Regions from separate parts of the Nocardia sp. NBC_00511 genome, predicted to be linked through region 3. Evidence: riboswitches for the same ligand, from Rfam matches in the RefSeq annotation. Region 3 holds a riboswitch; each other region holds the start of a gene.
What was found. A riboswitch is a leader RNA that binds a small molecule or an ion and turns the genes downstream of it on or off. The one in region 3 is predicted to bind magnesium.
Positions count from the first base shown of each region.

Region 1: another riboswitch for magnesium. It lies ahead of OG300_RS41015 (NRAMP family divalent metal transporter); the one in region 3 lies ahead of OG300_RS09080 (hypothetical protein).
Region 2: another riboswitch for magnesium. It lies ahead of OG300_RS22455 (ABC transporter permease); the one in region 3 lies ahead of OG300_RS09080 (hypothetical protein).

Region 1 covers NZ_CP107849.1:8,800,361-8,807,143, reverse strand. Annotated here, with positions in the region: gene OG300_RS41030 (molybdopterin-dependent oxidoreductase) at 1-840, shown strand, start outside; gene OG300_RS41025 (DUF6636 domain-containing protein) at 880-1,293, opposite strand; gene OG300_RS41020 (hypothetical protein) at 1,422-2,141, opposite strand; M-box (ykoK) riboswitch at 2,417-2,596, shown strand; gene OG300_RS41015 (NRAMP family divalent metal transporter) at 2,955-4,721, shown strand; gene OG300_RS41010 (hypothetical protein) at 4,763-6,388, opposite strand; gene OG300_RS41005 (hypothetical protein) at 6,495-6,770, opposite strand.
Region 2 covers NZ_CP107849.1:4,783,469-4,790,251, reverse strand. Annotated here, with positions in the region: gene OG300_RS22475 (MAB_1171c family putative transporter) at 1-1,092, shown strand, start outside; gene OG300_RS22470 (DUF4232 domain-containing protein) at 1,285-1,914, shown strand; gene OG300_RS22465 (DNA polymerase domain-containing protein) at 1,924-2,886, shown strand; gene OG300_RS22460 (nitrate/sulfonate/bicarbonate ABC transporter ATP-binding protein) at 2,890-4,176, opposite strand; gene OG300_RS22455 (ABC transporter permease) at 4,202-5,959, opposite strand; M-box (ykoK) riboswitch at 6,290-6,459, opposite strand; gene OG300_RS22450 (DUF3558 domain-containing protein) at 6,589-6,783, shown strand, end outside.
Region 3 covers NZ_CP107849.1:1,920,221-1,927,003, reverse strand. Annotated here, with positions in the region: gene OG300_RS09095 (ABC transporter permease) at 1-30, opposite strand, end outside; gene OG300_RS09090 (ABC transporter permease) at 30-881, opposite strand; gene OG300_RS09085 (NADP-dependent oxidoreductase) at 1,059-1,985, shown strand; gene OG300_RS09080 (hypothetical protein) at 2,031-2,720, opposite strand; M-box (ykoK) riboswitch at 3,021-3,192, opposite strand; gene OG300_RS09075 (DUF2231 domain-containing protein) at 3,260-3,748, opposite strand; gene OG300_RS09070 (SPFH domain-containing protein) at 3,972-4,529, opposite strand; gene OG300_RS09065 (hypothetical protein) at 4,502-4,735, opposite strand; tRNA gene OG300_RS09060 (tRNA-Arg) at 5,092-5,165, shown strand; tRNA gene OG300_RS09055 (tRNA-Glu) at 5,195-5,273, shown strand; gene OG300_RS09050 (Rieske 2Fe-2S domain-containing protein) at 5,460-6,644, shown strand.

The sequences.
Region 1 (6,783 bases), 2.0 Mb from region 3:
CAGGAGCTGGGCACCATCGGCCCGCGCATCACCATCCGCCAGTCCGACACCGATGTGGTCGGCCACGACACCGGCGCGTTCGGTTCCACCGGAACCGTGGTCGCGGGCAAGGCGACGCTGTTCGCCGCCCGCAAACTGGCCGACCTGCTGTGCGCCACCGCCGCACCGCATTTGGGCGTGCCCGCCGAGGCATGCGTGCTGACCGCCGATTCCGTGCGCAGCGGCAACCGCCGCGTTTCCCTGCCGGTGCTGCACGCACTGGCCGTCGAGCAAGGCGAAACCCTTGCCGCGGAAGGTCATTGGGGCGGCACCCCACGCTCGGTCGCCTTCAACGCCCAGCTGTTCCAGATCGCCATCGATCCGGACACCGGTGAGATGCGCATCCTGCGCAGCGTGCATGCCGCCGACGCCGGTGAGGTCATCAACCCCATGCAGTGCCGCGGCCAGGTGGAGGGCGGCGTCGCACAGGCTTTGGGCGCAACACTTTTCGAAAACGTCCGCCTCGACGAACGCGGCGAGATCACCACAGCGGCCTTCCGCCGCTACCGCCTCCCCGGCTACGCCGACGTCCCCCGCACCGAGGTCACCTTCATGCGCACCTCCGACGCCATCGGCCCCCTGGGCGCGAAATCCATGAGCGAGAGCCCCTTCAACCCGGTGGCTCCCGCCCTGGCCAACGCCCTGCGCGACGCCACCGGCATCCGCTTCACGGATCTCCCCCTCACCCGCGACCGCGTCTGGCAGGCCCTGCACCATCGCCGGACCCGCACCCCCGCGCGGCCGCAGCCCACGCCGACCCGTCAGGAACTGGCGGCACTCACCGAGTATCGAGTCGAGTGAGTTCGGAAGTCACTGTGGTGCAGGCGATTACCGCCGGGATCAGCCGATGTCGTAGGCCTGGCGAGACAGCCGGAACATGTGGCCGTAGCCCGTGCACTGCACGTAGTCGACGGTGCTCAGGCAGGTGACGGGTCCCTCGGTGATGCTGGCGCCGTAGGGCAGGATCACCGCGGTCGGGCCGACCAGACGGTCACCGTGGCAATTGAATCGGGCGCCGCTGGCATCGAGTGAGACGCGGTCGCCGTAGGCGAGGTGGCATTCGGCGGGGCGGGCGGGCGAGATGTAGTCGTGGTTGGCGATCTCGCAGGCGGCGCCGGTGTTGCCGACTATGCATTCGACATTGCCTGAGGGCGACTGGAATTCGGCCGATGTCGCCTCGGCGTGGGCGAGGCCCGCGCCGGTCAGCGCGAACAGTGCGGCGGTGGTGGTGATGAGACGAATCGGAAACTTCATGGTTGTGCTCCCCCCGGGACAGAACGGTGTCACCCATTCATCGGTGAGACCGGGCGGAACGATAACGCGGAAGACGCAACCCCGGTCGCGCCCTCATCGGCGCGACCGGGGTTGCCCACCGCCAGCGGCTACTTCGTCGGAGCCGGGGTGAACGGTTGGTTGATGGTGGTGAAGTACTGCACGGCCGCGGCGATCGCCACCGGTGCGGTGACCAGGATCATGCCGCCGATCGCGCCGAGCGCACCCATCGCGGCGGCACCGGCCAGGCAGCCGACGACCGCTCCGGGCAGGAAGAAGAACAGGCCGCCGATGATGCCGGTGGCGAGACTGACGCCCGAGCCGACGGCGATGCCGCCCAGCGCGCAACCGACGGCCGCGCCGCCGAGACCGCCGACCAGGGTGCCGATGGTGGCGCCGATGGCGATGGTGTCCTTCATCCGGTTCCAGGCCGCCTGCTCACGGTCGTACGGGGTCTTCCAGGGGGCGGTGTCCTCGAAGGGCAGGGCGACGGGCTGGTACGACGCGTGCGACATGTCGAACAGCGGGGTGAGCGTCGCGGTGTTGTCGCGGATCGCGGCGGAGATGGGGAAGACGAAATCGTCTACACGGAAATTGAGCTGGGTTCCAGCAACCACGTTTCCATCGGGGGCTTTGATGGTGAAGACACCATTGTCGACAGCCATGGAACCGATATCGGTGGTAATGGTCGCGGCCTGATCGGTGGCCGACGCGGTGTAGTGGATTGCACCCACATCACCGGTTGCAGGCTGGGCATTTACAGCCCCGGTAGTGACGACAGTAACTGCGGCGACCATCGCCGTGATCGCAGCAAGACCCTTGACGCGCATGTGATTCACCTCAAATAATCGTCCTGCGTAATTGGAACACGTGCAGGTTCAGCAATTGACAAGCAAACTCTAAGTTCGTTCTCAGGCCCTGAGCAATGGACGAATGTCCTTTAGTGACTCGTTGCACATATGAGCGCCCGGTTCCTCGCAAAACGGACATCAATATGGGCAGATGACCGGCTGGTAGTCGGAACCCGCTTGCGGCACAAGGGATTACAAGGAACCGACCGGCTTGGATTTGACTTATCCGTAGGGCAGGCTCACCATTGCCCGAGTCAGCACCTCGCTAGGCGAGGCTCCTGTACGAACACAGGCCACTGATCCGACGACGTCGAGAGACGCCCAGGGTTAGGACAGATCACCCCGGATTAAGGGGTGATCCGAAGTGGCTTCCCCGGGCCGCGAGCCCCCGGATACGTCGTGCAGTGCCGAAGCTCTGACGAGAGGGGTGCGAGGCTACGCCGTCGCGGCGTGGCCGCGTTTCCCTCTTGCCGCGCGTGGTCGGACAGCAGGTCTTCGTCACGAGGACACAGGCGACGTCCCCGAACGTCACGGCGGCAAGGAGGTGAGGGACGAACAATGAGTTCCGGCGATAGTCCGTATCCGAAACCGGAGTTCCCTGCCCCGACGTCCCCGGCCCGCCGTCTTCCGGTCGCCGCCTGACCCGTTCCACGCCGCACCCCCCACCGGTGTTCTCGCACCGATCGAGTGGTTCCCGCGTGCCCCGGGCCGGTCGTGTCGCGCCCGAAATCGGTTGCCGCCGGGCGCTTTCCGCACGCCCGCGCACCTGATGATGAAAGCGAGAGAAGCGCCATGGCCTTCTTCGCGAACGGCGCCAGCCGCCGCACCGCAACCGTTCCCGCCGCGGTCACCCCCGCCGTGACCGCCCCCTCCGAGCCCACCGGCGCCGTCATGGACAGCGCGCACGTCGGCGATATCGTCGGCGCGCTGGGCAGCATCGGCCGCCACGACACCCTCGAAGGTCGTTCCCGCAAGCAGCGTTTGCGCATGCTGCTGGCGATCATGGGCCCCGGCCTGATCGTGATGGTCGGCGACAACGACGCGGGTGGCATCGCCACCTACGCGCAGGCCGGGCAGAACTACGGCATGGCCCTGGTCTGGACGCTGGTGCTGCTGATCCCGGTGCTGTACGTGAACCAGGAGATGGTGGTGCGGCTGGGCGCGGTGGCCGGGGTCGGGCACGCGCGGCTGATCTTCGATCGCTTCGGAAAGTTCTGGGGCGCTTTCAGTGTCGGCGATCTGTTCGTGGTGAACGCGCTGACCATCGTCACCGAGTTCATCGGCGTCTCGATGGCGCTGAACTACTTCGGGCTGCCCAAGTGGGTGTCGGTGCCGCTGGCCGCGGTGCTGCTGTTCGCCATGGTGGCGGGCGGCTCGTTCCGGCGCTGGGAGCGTTTGCTGTTCGGCTTGATCGCGGTCAACGTCATCATGTTCCCGCTGGCATTCCTGGTGCACCCCAAGGCTTCTCAGGTGGCGCACGGATTCCTGCCGTCGTTCCCGGGCGGGCTGAACTCGACGCTGCTGCTGCTCATCGTCGCCATCGTGGGCACCACGGTCGCGCCGTGGCAGCTGTTCTTCCAGCAGTCCAACATCGTCGACAAGCGCATCACCCCGCGCTGGATCCGCTACGAGCGCATCGATCTGTGGATCGGGATCGTGGTGGTGATGGTGGGCGCGATCGCGATCATGGCGGCCGCCGCCTTCGGGCTGGCCGGGACCGACGCGGCCGGGAACTTCGCCGATGCCGGTGCGGTGGCGCGGGCGCTGCACGATCACGCGGGTCCGACGGTGGGCGCGCTGTTCGCGATCCTGCTGTTCGACGCCTCGCTGATCGGCGCGAACGCGGTCGGGCTGGCCACCACCTACGCGCTCGGCGACACTCTGGGCAAGCGGCATTCGCTGCACTGGAAGATCAGTGAGGCGCCCGCCTTCTACGCCGGTTACGCCGCGCTGCTGGCGCTGGCCGCGGCGGTGTCGTTCAGCCCCGACCACGTACTGGGTCTGCTCACCCAGGGCGTGCAGGCGCTGGCCGGGGTGCTGCTGCCGTCGGCCACCGTCTTCCTGGTGCTGCTGTGCAACGACCGGGCGGTGCTCGGTCCGTGGGTGAACACGGTGCGGCAGAACATCGTCGCCGGCGTCATCGTGTGGTCGCTGGTGCTGCTGTCGCTGGCGTTGACGGCGGCCACCTTCTTCCCCGAACTCACCACTCGCACACTGGAATACAGCTTCGGCGGCGGCGTGCTGGTCGGCCTGCTGGGCGGGGTGGGCATGCTGATCGCCTGGCAGCGCGGCCGCCGCCGCGCCGTCGAGCGCACCGCGCAGGAGTTCGGCAACCTCGATCCCGATCAGGTCGAGGAGCTCAACGCCACCTCACTGACCCGGGCCGAGCGCAAGGCCATCATCCAGGCCGACCGCGACACCTGGCGCACCCCCGCGCTCGCCACCCTCCCCCGTCCCACCTTCTCCCCCGCCCGCACGACCGGCATGCTCGCCCTGCGGGGCTACCTGCTGGTCGCGGTGATCCTGGTGGCGGTCAAGATCGCCATGGCGATCGGCTGAGCCGAATCACCTTCCGGCTGAGCCGAGTTCGGGTGACCGGCTCAGCAGGTGGGCGGGATGTCGGCGAGATTCACACCCGCGTAGGTGGCGGCGGCCCGGCAGTCGACGGGCCTGCCGTCCAGTGTGAGCTGGTCGAGATCCATTGTGGCGCTGCCGATCCGGCCGCCGCTACTGGTGGCTCGCAGGAGTTCCTGCTGGGTCGCGGCGACGGTGGTGCGGGTGATGGAGCCGTGCAGGACGGCGGTGTCACCGACATTGGTGACGCTGATGCCTTGGGCCGCAGCGCCGTTGACCACGGTGTCGTGGATGTCGAAGGTGAGCTGCGCGGTGCTGGGTTCGGATCCGGCCGGGGTGTAGGCGATCAGGCCGATGCCGTCGGCGCTGCAGTCACCGAGGTCGGAGTCGGCGATGGTCAGGTTCGTCTGCGCGGTGCGGCCGAAATTGGTTGTCACCACGCAGGTTCCGAGATTGGCCGGGACCAGGCCGTTCAGGATCGCGCCGGGAAATTCGGAGTGGTGGGCACGGACGTTCTCCAGGGTGAGCGACTGGTGGGCGCCTCCGCTGCTGAGGTTGTAGTTCTCGATGACGTCGCCGCTGACATTGTCGAAGGTGCTGTCCACCACGCGGACCCGGCTGTCGGGGCTGCCGTCGGTGGTCACGTATTCCAGGCCGTTGGCGGAGAAGTTCCCGTACCCGTTACGGAAGGTGTTGCCGGACACGGTGATATCCATGCGGGCCCGCCCGGCCGCGTTGAGGAAGACGCCCTCGCTGTCGGCCATGGCATTGAGCGGTGAGGTTGCGGGCGTGGCGATCTCGGTCTCGGTGTTTCCCCCCAGGTTGCCATCGAGCTGGGCATCGTCGGTGGCCTGCACGCCGAGTGCCAGCACCGAGAGCTTGGCCAAGCCGAGGTTGATCGAACGCATGGTGTTGTCGTGTACTTCGGCGGTGACCCGACTCGTGCCGAAGGCGCGGACGTCGATGCCGTCCCCGCAGGCGGTGTCGTGGACCGCATTGCCCTCGATGCGGACTTCGCCTGCGGCACTGTGGAAGTCCGTCATGATCGCGGCCCAGCCGTTGTTCAGAGTGAGGAAGTTCGGGATCGGTCCGACGGCCAGGCCCAGCGGCAGGGTCGGCGGCAGGCCGAAGGGTCCGATGATGAATCCGTCGGCGCACTGCTGGTTGGTGGCGCTGACGTCGTTGCCGGTGATCCGCACGTCGGCGGCGTCGCCGCCGTAGATGCCGCCGCGCCGGGCACCGCCGATGACGAGATTGCGCACCTCCGCCCCGGGCGCGAGACGCACCGCGTCACCGTCGTTGCCGGGGGTGGTGTTGGTGACGCGTGGCAGCGGAATGCCCTCGGCCGCACCGATCACCGCCGGTCCGTCGCCGACCAGGTGCTGACCGGGTTTGAGCGCGATGCCGCCGTCGAGCGCGGCGGCGGCGGCCTGCACGATGATGGTGTCGCCGGGCCCGGAGGCGGCTTGCGCGCGAGCGAGGGATTCGAAGGGCGCGTCGGCGCTACCGGTGCCGGTGGCGGGCGCCCCGGCGCGGACGTACCAGGTGCTCGAATCCGGTTCTGCCACAGCGAATGCGGTGGTGTGCGCACCGAATGCCAGCGCGACGGCCAGCAGCGTGGTGGTGCGGGCGGCAGGGACGTTCTTCCTCATGCTGCCCGACCATGCCAGGTGGCGCGGCTGCGGCCATCGGGCAAATTGCCAGGATCGAACGGTCTTTCCTGGCTGTACGACCAAGATTTCTCGGTCGCGCGGACGATTACAGCTCGTCGAGCTCCGGAATGGGGGGCAGGACCGGCTCGGGCCACTCCTCCAGGGTCGCCACCTGCAGGTGGATGTAGGCCGCGATGCGGTGGCGGGCCGAGGACGGGAGTCGCTCGATATCGGCCGCGCTCAGGACGTGTGCGCCGAACGAATGGGGCTGTGGCGCTTCGGTGTCAGGCGATTCGGGAACAACCTCTAGATGTGGCCGCGAAGCAGTCACCGGGACGTCTGGCTCACCCGGTTCTGCGGCAGCGGCGGCGGTTCGCACCATGTCGTGACCATAA
Region 2 (6,783 bases), 2.9 Mb from region 3:
TGGGCTGTCGCCATCGCGATCGCCTGCGCCGCACTCGGTTTCGAGGCCGCGGTGCCGCAGATCTACAGCTGGATCGGCCGTACCTCGGGCATCCCGAACCTGGCCTCGCTGATCGTCTACTCCGCGATCGCCACCGCCGTGCTCTCGCAGCTGGTGTGGACGAGCTACCTGGTGGCCCCGGATTCCCCCGGCCGCTACCTGGGCGCGCGGACCATCGTCGCCGTGAACGTGGCGGTCGTCGCGGTGATGGCGATCCTGTTCGCGCTCGCACCGGTGCACGACGAGGTCCACGCCACCGACTTCGACGACCACTACGCGAAAGTGCCCGTGGTGGACGTCTTCCTGGGCATCTACCTGTGCGCCTACACCCTTGCCCTGCTGCGGCTGATCCTGCTGTGCCGGGCCTGGCTGCCGCAGGTGCGCACCCAGCCGTGGCTGCGGCGCGGCCTGCTGCTGCTGTGCCTGGGCTCGACGGTGGCGCTGGGCTACAGCGTCGGCAAGACCATCGCCATCGCCGGGGCCTGGGCCGGGTTCGCCACGCACCGGCTGAACATCGAGATCGCCCCGGCCTTCGCCAGTCTCGGCGCGGCGGCCATGACGATCGGCTACCTGTGCCCGTCGCTGCTGCCCAACGCCCTGACCGCCGCGCAGCGCGCCCGCGCCCTGCCGCGCCTGCGCCCACTGTGGTCGGCGCTGTGCGAGGCGGCCCCCGAACTGTCGGCGTCCGCGCCGCCCGGCGGCGCGGCCAAGGATCGGGTGTACCGCCGGGTCATCGAGATCCGCGACGCGCTGCTGATCCTGCAACCCCGGCTGACACCCGAGATGACCACCCGGGCGGTGGAATTCGCGGACGCGCTGCGCATTCCGGCCAGCCGTCGCGAAGCGGCCATCGAGGCGGCACGGATCGCGCAGACCCTGCACGTCGGCCGGTCCGCCGCCGTCGACCACGGCGAGTCCTTCCACCGCCCCGAAATCCCGTCCTTCCAGGGCGAACTCACCTGGCTACTGGCGGTCTCGCGGGCATACCACACTTCGCCGATCATCACCGCCGTGCTGGCCGACCTGGAACACACGGCACCGCCGGTAACGTGAAAACCCATGCCGTGAACCCGTTTTCAGCGGCCGTGACGGGCTCGCGGCGACTTCTCCCCCTGACGAAACCGTCCGATGCCGCTATCCTGTCCCCTGCGGGTGTGGTGTTCGGTATCCCCTTCATCGAACACCCCTCCCGTCCAAAGTTCGGGGAATCCGCTGCGCCCCAACCATATTCGAGTGGGTGCGACAATGAAGAGAACGACCGTGGGCGTGGCGATGCTGGCCGGGGCGGTGCTGATCGGCGCGACCGGATGCTCGGGTTCCGGATCACCCGGTACGCCGACCACCTCCAATAACGCGGTGCTGCCGGTGGGCACGCTGACCTCCGCCGACGCGATCACCCCGAGCATCGGGGACGCGCCGGGCGCAACCAGCCGGACCCCGGCCGCCGCGCCGGTGGACCCCGCGACGCCGGTCTGCGCCAACGGCCAGATCGCCGTCACCGGAACCGCGATGCCCCCCAACGGGACCCGCAGTGGCGTGCAACTGGAGTTCACCAGCGCCACCGGCGTGACCTGCCGGATGACGGGCTTCCCCACCGTCGACGTGCTGACCATGTTCGGCCAGCACGTACACGCGCAGAAGACCAACCGTGGCGCGATGGGCGGCCAATCCGACCCGCTCGCCGACCCGGTTGCCGTCCTGATCAAGCCCGGCCATCCGGTGCACGCCGTCCTCGAGGGCTCGACCCTGCAGAACGACGGCCAGCCCTGCCCGGTCTCGCGCTCCTTCCTGGTCAGTCCGCCCGACACCACCGACATCCGCATCCTGCAGGGCGATGCCTACCAGTGCGACGTCCAGATCCATCCCGTCGGATAGCGTGAGCCCATGGGCGAAGACGCGCGGGCCGGACTGAAGTTCTCGAGTCTGGACGCTCCGCTGTTCGACGGCGCCGAGGCCACCAAGGGCGAGTTGATCGACTACCTGGAGGCGGTCGGCGAGCGCATGGTGCCGTATCTGCGGGAGCGGCCGCTGTCGGTGGTGCGGGTGCGGCCCGGCCAGGAACCGTTCATGCAGAAGAACCTGCCCAAGTACACGCCGGACTGGCTGCCGCGGGTGACGCTGTGGGCGGGCAGTTCGAAACGCGAGATCTCCTACGCGCTGGGCGAGGACCTCCGCACCCTGCTCTGGTTCGGCAACCAGCGCGCCGTCGAGTACCACGTCACGCTGCTGCTCGCGGAGAACCTGGTGGACTACTCCGGTGGCCCCACCTACCTGGTGCTGGACATCGACCCCGTGCCCGGCGAGCCGTTCGGTCAGGTGGTCGCGGCGGCCGAATTGATCCGCCGCGCACTGGAGAACGACGGACTCTCCGGTGCCGTCAAGACCAGCGGATCCAAGGGCGTGCACATCTTCGTCCCGGTGGCCTCCGGTGTCGACATCGAGGACGCCGCCGCGGCCACCCGCGCCATCGCGGCCCGGGCCGAACGCCTGGACCCGCACCTGGCCACCACGGCCTTCATTCGAGAAGACCGCGGCGGCAAGGTGTTCCTGGATTCCACCCGGGCGGGCGGGGCGACCGTGGTATCGGTCTACAGCCCCCGCATCCGCCCAGGCGCGACGGTGTCGTTCCCGGTCAGCTGGGCCGAGCTGCCCGGAATCGACCCGCACGATTTCACCATCCGGACCGTGCCGAACCTGCTCGGCGACCGCGACCCGTGGGGCGAGTACCTGCCCGAACCACAGTCGCTCCCAGCGGATCTGATAGCGGAGGGCCACACCATCCCGGTGGCCCGGGTGCAGGCCATGCACGAGGGCAAGCGCCGCGCCCAGGCCCGCCGCAAGGACTGACCCTCACGCGTCGACCGTGTGCCGGGTGAGCAGTCGTTCGGCCGCGTCGTACTCGTAGAGCTCGGCGTAGCGGCCCCAGTCGATGGCGATGCGCAGTTGCTGGCGCGCACCGTCTTCGGTGAACCCACGCCGCAGCAGATCCAGGAAGAAGCCGTCGCGCAACCGTTCCCCGGGCGCGGTGCTCAGCGCGTGATCGATCGCGCCGACCAGCGGGGCCTTGGCCCGGGCCAGGCGCGCGAAAATCGCCTTGGCACTGTCGATGTCGGCCTCGGTGAACATCGACCCGTCGACGGTGAGCTCGATATCGCCGTCCACGGTGGTGGCCAGCCCGAGCATGGTGGCGGCGTCGACCAGCGGCATCAGATCGTCCACCTCGAAGCGCAGGCCGCCCGCGAGCTCCGGCAGATCCGCGCGCCCGCCGCCCGCGGCCACCAGATCCAGCATGCCGCCCAGCCCGTCCACCCCGGCGTCCGGCAGCGGCCGGGTGGTCGGGGTCGGCGTGAAAGCGCTACGGCCACCGTCGAATCCGACGTCGGTGAGCATCCGGTAGGCCTGATCGACCAGCGCCTGGAAACCCGCCCCGCGCGGATCGCGGGGATGATCGAGACCCACCCGGATCTCACCCTTGATCCGGCCGGGGTTGTTGTCCAGCACCAGGATTCGATCGGCCAGCTGCACCGCCTCATCGATATTGTGGGTGACCATCAGCATGGTCTTGGTCGGGAACGCGGTCTCGTCCCACAGCCGCATCAGCTCACCGCGCAGGTTCTCGGCGGTCAGCACGTCCAGCGCCGAGAACGGCTCGTCCATCAGCAGCACCTCCGGCTGCACCACCAGCGCGCGAGCGAACCCGACCCGCTGACGCATCCCGCCGGAAAGCTCCTTGGGATAGGCGTTCTCGAAGCCGTCGAGCCCGATCATGTCGATGGCGTCGGTGACCCGCTCCTCGCGCTCCCAGACCGCGACGCCGCGGGCGCGCAACCCCAGCTCGACGTTCTGTCGCACGGTCAGCCACGGCAGCAGCGCGAAGGTCTGGAACACCATGGCGGTACTGGGATTCGGCTCGGTGATCTCGCTGGTGCGCAGCCGCGCCGAGCCGGCCGACGGCTGCACCAGCCCGGCGATGATGCGCAACAGCGTGGACTTGCCGGACCCGGATTTGCCCAGCAGCGCGACGATTTCGCCCTCGCGCAGTTCCAGGCAGACCTCCGAGAGCACCGGCAGCTGCTCCCCGGAGGGATTGGTGAAGGTCTTGGTGACGCGGTCGACGGTCACGATTGCGGTGGACACGATGGTCCTCCTTTCGAAAGTTGTTTCAGCTCAGGGAGAATCGCGCTTCGGTGCGGCGCTGAAGTCGCCGCCACACCAGGCGGTTGATGCTCACGGTCACGATGCTCATCACCACGGTGCCCAGCAGCACCTTGGCGAAGACGTCGTCGGCGGTGGCATTGGTGATGTACGCGCCCAGCCCGTAGGCCTCCATCCGGGTGTGCCCGGCCTCGACCACCTCGCCGACCAGCGTGGCGTTCCACGCGCCGCCGAACGCGGTGATCGCGCCGACCAGGTAGCCGGGTGCGATCGCGGGCAGGATGAACGACTTCCAGCGCTGCACCCCGTGCACGCCGAGATCGTCCATCGCCTCGCGCAGGTCCGTCGGAATCTGCCCGGCCGCCGCGATGACGTTGAACAGCACGTACCACTGCGCGCCCAGCGCCATCAGCACGATGCCGCCGAAGTTCAGCGAGATGCCCGTGTAGGTGAGCGCCGCGATCACGAAGATGAACAGGAACTGCGCCGGGAAGCTCACCAGCACCTGCACCACCGGCTGCGCGAAGCGGCAGATCCGCGGATTCATGCCGATCCACACCCCGACCGGCACCCACACCAGGGTGGACACCACCAGCAGCACCATCACGCGGGACAGGCTGGCCAGGCCCAGCAGCGCGGTCGGCCCGAATTCGGCCAGGCCCACGGTCCTTTCGAAGTAGGCGGCCAGCGTCCAGGTGCCCCAGGCCAGCACCGCGAACAGCAGTCCGAAGAACAGCACGTCCCCGGCTCGGCTGCCGGTGCGGTCGTCGTAGGCGGAGCGGGTGCTGCGCCCGAACACCCGCATCCCGCGGTCGATCCCCTCACCGACCGGCCGGAGCATGCGGGCGAGCCGACCCGGCACCGTGCTGCGACGCAGCAGGTCCAGGACGAGACTCCTTGGTGCCGAAGCGCTTTCGGTGTTCTCCACCCGGAACCGCTCGGCCCAGGCCGTCAGCGGCCGCCAGAACAGCACGTTCACCAGCACGATGGTGATCACCATGACGAGCGCGCCGAGCATCAGCGTGCCGACCTGCGCCTGCGAGGTGGCGGCCGCGATGAAGCTGCCCATGCCGGGCAGCGCCTCGTCCCGGCCCGACACCGTGATCACCTCGGAGGCCGCGAGCATGAACCACGCGCCGCCGAAGCTCATCATTCCGTTCCAGATCATCGGCACCATGGCGGCCGGAATCTCCAACTGCCACAGGCGCTGCCAGCGGGTCAGCCGCATCATGCGGGCGGCCTCGTCGAGTTCGCGCGGCACCGTGCGCAGCGCCTGGTAGTAGGCGAAGGTCATGTTCCAGGCCATGGCGGTGAAGATGGCGAAGCTGCACGCCGCCTCCGCGCCCAGGTAGGAGCCGCGGAACAGGGCCACGAACGCGGTCACCGTGATGGAGACCAGGGCCAGCACCGGCACCGACTGCAGCACGTCCACCATCGGGACCAGCACCTTCTCCGCCCGCCGGGAGCGTGCCGCCCACTGGCCGACGACCAGGCTGAACAGGATGGAGGCGACCAGGCCGATGAACATGCGCAGGGTGGTGCGGGCCGCGTAGTAGGGCAGTTCGGCCGCGTCGGTGGAGACCGAGCCGACGGCCGCGTCGGGCGTCCAGGGGACGGACATGTCGCGAAAGAGCCTGAGCACCACCAGGATCAGCAGCACCGCGGCGGCCACGATCAGGTAGTCGACCGTGCGCAGCCGCCCGTGTGCCCGGGGTGCCCGCGGCGTCGTGCCGGGACGATTCGGAATTGCGAGTTCGAGGGTCATCGGGAAGTTCTCTCGTGAATACCGCCGCCGCGCGGGGATATGCGGGCAGCATCGAATACCGCCGGGCACGATCGTGCGGACGGGTCATGAGATCGGTGGATATCCGAATTCATTCGCGGAATTGCGCACACGAATATGCGGTGCGCCGAATGGGCACCGTGAATTCAGCAATTGTGGAACGGGAGGGTCAGCGGCCCGATCCGGGAGGGACCGGCCCGCCGGTAGATCCGGGATCGTCGTCGGATGTCGTCATGGTGCTCGGCCTCCTTCCTGGTCGGCGCGATGGGTCAGCGCACGTGGGGGAGGTCGCCCGGAACACTCGGGTAGGGACGGACACCCCTCTCGTCAGAGCTTCGGCACTGTACGACGTGTTCCGCGTCGGAAAGCCACTTCGGATAACCCCTTAATCCGGAGAAATCTGTCCTAACCTTGGGCGTCTCTCGACGTCGTCAGATCAGTGGCCTGTGTTCATACAGGAGCCTCGCCTATCGAGGTGCGATATCGAACCTAGTGAAATGCTGTGCATAAGTCAAAGATCGCGTATTCACAGTGGTGGAGCGATATGTCACAGCAACCGACCGCAGTCCGGTCGATCGCACCGGGCGGGTGTGTCGCCTACGCTGGTCGGCGTGGTGAGAGCAGGAGCTGCGGCGGTGGGTATCGCCCTGATCGGGGTGATGGTCGCCGGCTGCGGCGGGTCGTCGCCGTCGGCCGCGCCGACGACCACCTCGGTCGTGCCCGCGGTGGTGTCGCCGTCGGCCAACACCGTCGGTCTGTGCGGCGGCGTCACCGATGCGGAGGTCGCGCAGGACACGGGTCTGACC
Region 3 (6,783 bases):
TCCAGCCGGGGTGTACGGGGCTGCGGCCATCACGCCATCCTGACCGGAATGAACATGGTGACCACCTGGGTGATCACGGTATTGAGCACCGCGACCGCGGCCACCGACATCACCACCGCGGCGTTCACGCCGTCGGCGACGCCGCGCGGACCGCCCTTGGCCTCGAGCCCGCGCTGACAGGCGATCACCACCACCAGGAACCCGAAGATCAGCGATTTCAGCAGCGACACCCAGATATCGAGCGGGGTGGTGAACGCGCCGAACGACTGCCAGTAGCTGCCCGGCGTGACGTTCAGGGCCGCCACCGCGACCGCGAAACCCGAGGCGATGCCGACGAAGATGATCAGCACATTGAGCAGCGGCGCCACCAGCATCATCGCCGCGATCCGCGGAACCACCAGGCGCTGAACGGGATCCACGCCCATCACGCGCATGGCGTCGACCTCCTCGCGGATGGTTCGCGCGCCCAGGTCCGCCGCGATGGCCGCCGCGCCCGCGCCACCGAGCAGCATGGCGGTCGCCATCGGCGCGCCCTGCTTGATGACACCGAGCCCACCGGCCGCGCCGATCATGGAATCCGCGCCCAGCTGGGACACGATATTGCCGACCTGCGCGGAGACGATGACGCCGAACGGAATCGCCATCAGCACACTCGGTATCGCGGTCACCCGAATCAGGAACCAGGCCTGGGCGAGGGTCTCGTGCACCTGGAATCGCAGCCGGGCGGCATCCTTCGCGCCGATGTAGACGGCATCGATTCCGATCCGCAGGGCCCGGCCCAGCGTGGCCACGCTCGACAGCACGGTCTCGGCGAAATTCCGGCGCAGGACCTGTCCCGCACCTGGTGTTCCGCTCGACGATTCGTCGCTGGCCCGTGTCACGCGGCAGAACGTATCATGACCTGAACCACATTCTGGACACTATTCCAGAAATCTGTTCGGTCTCATGCGCGACAGGTGTCAGGTTCTCGTCGTCGATGACGGATCATCAAGCGACACTGCATGTTCCTCGCCGAAGCGGTGCTTGAAGTTGCTGCGCGGACGCTGAAGACTGCCCCTATGAAAGCGCTACGCATCCATCACCGCGGCGGCCCCGAGCTGTTGGTCGTCGAAGACGCGCCTCTCCCCCGGCTCGCGACCGGCGACGTGCTCGTTCGGGTCGAGGCGGCCAGCTTCGTGCCCGACGAACTCGACTGGCCCGGCACCTGGACCGATCGCGCGGGCCGCGACCGCGCACCGTCGATCCCCGGACACGAGATCGTCGGCACCGTCACCGAAGTCGGCTACGGCAGCACCGGATTCGAGGTCGGCGACCGGGTGTGCGGGCTCACCGACTGGCACCGCGACGGGTCGATGGCCGAGTACACGGCGGTCGAAGCCCGCAACCTGGCGCTGCTGCCGAACACCCTCGACACCGACCAGGCCGCCGCCCTGCCCCTGGCCGGACTCACCGCCTGGCAGGGGCTTTTCATCCACGGCAGCCTGCGACCCGATCAGTCCGTCCTGGTGCACGGCGGCGCGGGCGGCACCGGCTCTCTCATCATCCAGCTCGCGAAACACGCAGGCGCACAGGTCATCGCCACAGGTCGCCCGAATGCCGAGAAGCTGGTCGCCGACCTGGGCGCGGACCGCTTCATCGACCTCACCGAAGACCCCGAACTGTCCACGGCGGGCACGGTGGACCTGGTCTTCGACACCATCGGCGGCCCCCTCCTCGAACACTCCGCCGCGGTGGTGAAGCCCGGCGGCACCCTGGTTTCGATCACCGCCCCGCCCCCGATCGCTCCCGCCGACGGCCGAGCCGTCTTCTTCATCGTCGAGCCCGACCGCGACCAGCTCCGCGAACTCCTCCGGCTCGCCGCCGCAGGCGACCTCCGCCCCCAGGTCGGCGCGGTGCACGACCTCGACCACGCGCGGGAAGCGTTCCTGCGCAAGCGAACCGGCCTGCCGGGCAAAGCTGTCGTACATATCGCACCGTCGAGGTAGCGTGGCCCGACCTTTTCGGCGGTAGCGGCGAGATTCCGATCGCCCTCACATCGCCGCCACTTCCGCCGGAGAGACCTGAGCGGCGGCGGGGGCCGCGGGGACGTTGAGTCGTTGGAAGAACTGGATCGCGCTCACGATCCCGACGGGGAGGCCGATCAGTACGGTGCCCGCGGCCGCGCCGAGGGCAGCGCCCGCAGCGGCTCCGGCGAGACAGCCACCGACCCAGCCCGGTACGAAGATCGGGGTCATCAGTGCGGCGGGCACGATGGCGCCCAGGACGCAGCCGCCGACGCCACCGACCAGGGTGCCGATCAGGGCTCCGACGCCGGTGGCCAGGCCGAATTGGGTGCCGGCCGCGGCCAGGGCGGAGTCGAAATCGGCCTGCTGGTCGACCGGTTGCAGCATGGTGATCGGCTTGGCCAGGGCGGCGTCGGCGCTCGGGGTGAGGGTCGCGGTATTACCGTCGATGGTTGCGGCAATCGGGAACTGCTGACCGTCGATGCCGTAGGCCAGGGGCAGAGTGGCGGCTACCGCGCCGGTGGGGTCGAGGACCTCGAATCGGCCGTCACGGGTCGAGAGGCTGCCCTGATCGGTGTGCACCACAACGGATTTGCCGACTGTCCTCGCGGTCCAGTCGATGCCGGGTGCGGGAGCCGCGGTCGCGGCGGGGATGTCGCAGACGAGTGCGCCGAGGGTGACAGCGGTGATCGCGGCGAGGGTGGTGAAGTTTCTCATCGGTGAATCAACCTTCGAATTTCGGGTTCGGTGAATTCGAATGGGGTGAAAAGGCCAGCACGAATTACACGGCCGCGCAACGGTAATGCGGACGCGTCGAGGGTCGCGAATCAACGCGACGGGAATTTCCGGTCAGGCTCGTGTGGCGTGTTTCCACCCGCAATCGGGTGAGTGGAACGAGTGACTCGGATACGGACTGTCGCCGGGGGCCATGGGTCGTCCTCACCTCCTCGCGGCCGGGGCGCACGGGGGCGCCGTCACGGATGCACACGAGGATTCCGCGCAGGCAGACGCCTCGCGCGGGCACCTCTCTCGTCAGAGCTTCGGCACTGCACGACGTATCCCGCTGCGCGGGAAGCCACTTCGGGTGACCCCTTAATCCGGGGAAACCTGTCCTAACCCTGGGCGTCTCTCGACGTCGTCGGATCAGTGGCCTGTGTTCGTACAGGAGCCTCACCTAGCGAGGTGCTGTAATTACGTCGCACAGCTTTGCATTACGAAGCCCTATTCGTCAATTTTCCGATTCACGAGAAGTCCGATTACTGCTTCGGCGCTTCGCGTGCCGGTTTCGCGGACACGCCGTGCCATACCGATCGAGAGCCGGACTCCCCGATCCGATACACCTGCACCGTGGCCGCGACACTCGCCGCGATCGCCAGCACCGCGACAGCGCCCACGAGCACCCGCGACAGCGCCCGCCCACGCGATTCGTACACGTGAACCACCGCCATCAGCACCGCCACGATCAACAACCCGGCCGCGAAGTAGATGAACGTGTCACCGAGATGAGTGTGGGTGCGCAGGTCCGGATTTCGCCCGACCCGCTTCTCCAGCCACTCGCCCGCATCCGTGGTGATCGGGGTGAGAACCGCCACGAAGGCGGCCAGCACGAGGTTGAGCCAGACCAGGCGGCGACGAGCCGCGGGCCACAGCGCGGACAGGATCACCAGCACCGCGGTCAACGGTGCCAGCACCACGATGAAGTGCACGAACAGGATGTGGGCCGGAAGGCCGTTGAGCGTCGACATCGGGAACTTTCTCTGGGCAGACCGGACGCGGCCCAACCTTGCACATATCCGCTGAGAACGCGCTGAGATCGCTGCCGAACGTCGAACGGCTTCGCGCGAAACGCCTCGGAGGGCCGACCCCAGCCCTACTGACGCGGTGCGGGCCGTACCGCGTCCACGATTTCGGTCAGCTGGGTGATGATGCCGGTCAATCCCGTGGCGTCGCCACCGATTTGGACGGACTTCAGTTCGGTGGGGGTGGGGAGGTGGTCGACGATGGCGGGGAGGGATTGGACGAGTTGGGCCTGGATGTTGGTGGCGGTGCGGCTGTTGGCGTTCTCGATGCCGAGCTTGTCGTGTTCGCGGGCGGTGCGGCGGAATTGCTCGACGGCGTCGCGGTCGAAGCGGGCGGCTTCGTTGCGGTGTTCGACGAGACCACCGCCTCCTTGATCTGCACGGTGACGATATTGAGCCCGAGCCCGCGATCGTTGCGGGCGTCGTCGCTGCCCTCGGCGACGGTGCGCAGCCGGGCGGTGAGCTCCTCGATGATGGGCTGCTTGTCACTGAGTACGTCACGCACCGCCATGGTGGAGACCTTGTCCTTGATCGCCGCCTCGGCCTGCTCGCGCAGTTGCACGTTGACCAGCCGCATCGGATCCTCGCCGTCGGAGAAGTCGAGTTTGCGGTAGGCGGTGGCGAAGTCGTCGATGATCCACTGCACATAGCCCTGGACCAGGACGCCTTGCAGTTCCTTACAGATGCAGTAGGCGTTGATCAGGATGGTTTGAATCGCGCCCGGCACCACCAGAACCCGGTGATCCGCACATCGACCGGCGCGGGCCCGGAGGCTTCGCGCACCGGCCCGATGCGCCCGGCGCGTTTGCTGACCGCACTGCGACCCGACGGGCCGTTCCCGTCGGACCATCCCCCCGAGCTCGACCGCAGATCCTCTTCCAATGCCGCCTGCTGCGCGACCACTTGATCGAGATATTTGTTCTTCGCTGCCATGCACGCACGCTACTTGCACAAATCGCTGTGGCCCAGCGGTATTCGAGGCAGGCAGCGATCAGCCCCGGCAGACGCGGGACGGTGATCCCCCGAATAATTCGGTACCGCTCGAGCGGACGCCCTGTTAGCGTTCATGTCAGCACCGACACCGGGACGACAGAAAGGCAAGGCAATGGAATACTTCACCGCTGAGCGCCTTCCGTCCGAACGGTTTTCGCCGCGGCGCGGTTATCGCCTGCTCGGCCCGTAGGGGTTGTTCCCCTGATTCCCGGGCCGTATCCCCGGCGGAGCTTCCGCCGATGGAACGGCCCTTTCTCGTTTCCTCCCAACGCCGTTCGCGGCCGGGAGTCCGAAACGCCTTCGTAGCTCAACGGATAGAGCACCTGGTTTCGAGCCAGGGTTGTTGGAGGTTCGAATCCTCTCGAAGGCTCGCTCCCTGCCGCCCCCACGACAGGCAATGGCGCAGTTGCTCTGATGGTTACGGGCAGTCCGGCTTTCACCCGGGCCTTCGTCGGTTCGATTCCGATCTGCGTCACCACCGATATATGGCAGCGCACTCCCAGTAGTGAACTGGGACACTGATGTTCACCGTGCCGGACGCGCTGCCAGCCCCGATGCCGCTGCGGTCCCCGTTTCACAAGGTTCGATAATTTGCGTAGCTGAATGCTTGCCTCGAAGCTGAGTCTGTTCCGAATGTGTTGGCGCAGTGGGTAGGTAGGCAACGATGGCAACGACTCCACCGAGACAGACGCACAAGGTTCGCGAGATCGACGTGGGCAGTCTGCCGACTCGATTCGCGCGGGGGTGGCACTGCCTCGGGCTGGCCGCCTCCTTCCGTGACGGAAAACCGCATTCCATCGAGGCTTTCGGCACCAAACTGGTGGTGTGGGCCGACCAGGCCGGTGAGCTGCAGGTGCTCGACGCCTACTGCCGTCACCTCGGCGGCGACCTGTCCATGGGCGAGGTCAAGAACGGGGATATCGCCTGCCCGTTCCACGATTGGCGCTGGAACGGGTCGGGCAAATGCTCCGAGATCCCGTACGCACGCCGCGTGCCGCCGCTGGCGCGCACCCGGGCGTGGACGACGCTCGAGCGCAATGGCCAACTGTTCGTCTGGCACGACCACGAGGGCAATCAGCCCGCACCCGAGGTCACCATTCCGCTCATCGAGGGCCCGTTCCTCGAAGACGGCAGCACCAGTCCCGAATGGACGCCGTGGACCTGGAATTCACTGCTCATCGAGGGCGCGCACTGCCGCGAGATCGTCGACAACGTCGTGGATATGGCGCACTTCTTCTACATCCACTACGCGTTCCCGATCTTCTTCAAGAACGTCTTCGAAGGTCACGTCGCCACCCAGTACCTGAAGACCAAGCCGCGCCCGGATATCGGTTTCGCCGCGGAATACGGTGACACCGTGCTGATTTCGGAGGCGTCGTACTTCGGCCCGTCGTACATGGTCAATCCGCTGACCAACAATTTCGGCGGCTTCGAGATCGAAAGCGTCCTGATCAACTGCCACTACCCGGTCAGCAACGACGCGTTCGTGCTGCAGTGGGGCATGACCCTGCACAAGCCCGCCGGGCTGCCCGACGACGCCGCGGACATGCTGGTGTCGAAGATGGAAGAGGGCATCAGCGTCGGCTTCCTACAGGACGTCGAGATCTGGAAGCACAAGTCCAAGATCGACAATCCGCTGCTGTGCGAGGAGGACGGCCCGGTCTACCACCTGCGCCGCTGGTACGAGCAGTTCTACGTCGACGTCGCCGACATCGACCCGAAGTCGGTGCAGCGCCTGGAATTCGAGGTCGACACCAGCAAGGCCAACGCGGCCTGGGAGCAGGAGGTCGCCGGCAACCTCGCCGAGCGCGCCGAACTCCAGGCCGCCACCGAGGCCGCGCAGAGCTGACCTCCCTCCGAGCACGGCCCGCCGAGGGTCATCGATTTCGGTGACCCTCGGCCCGATGCCGACATGTCTCGTCCGATTCGGGCCGATATCGCGGCGCCCGCGGCGGGCCGCTGGAAGTTAGCTGACTGTTTAGGACCGC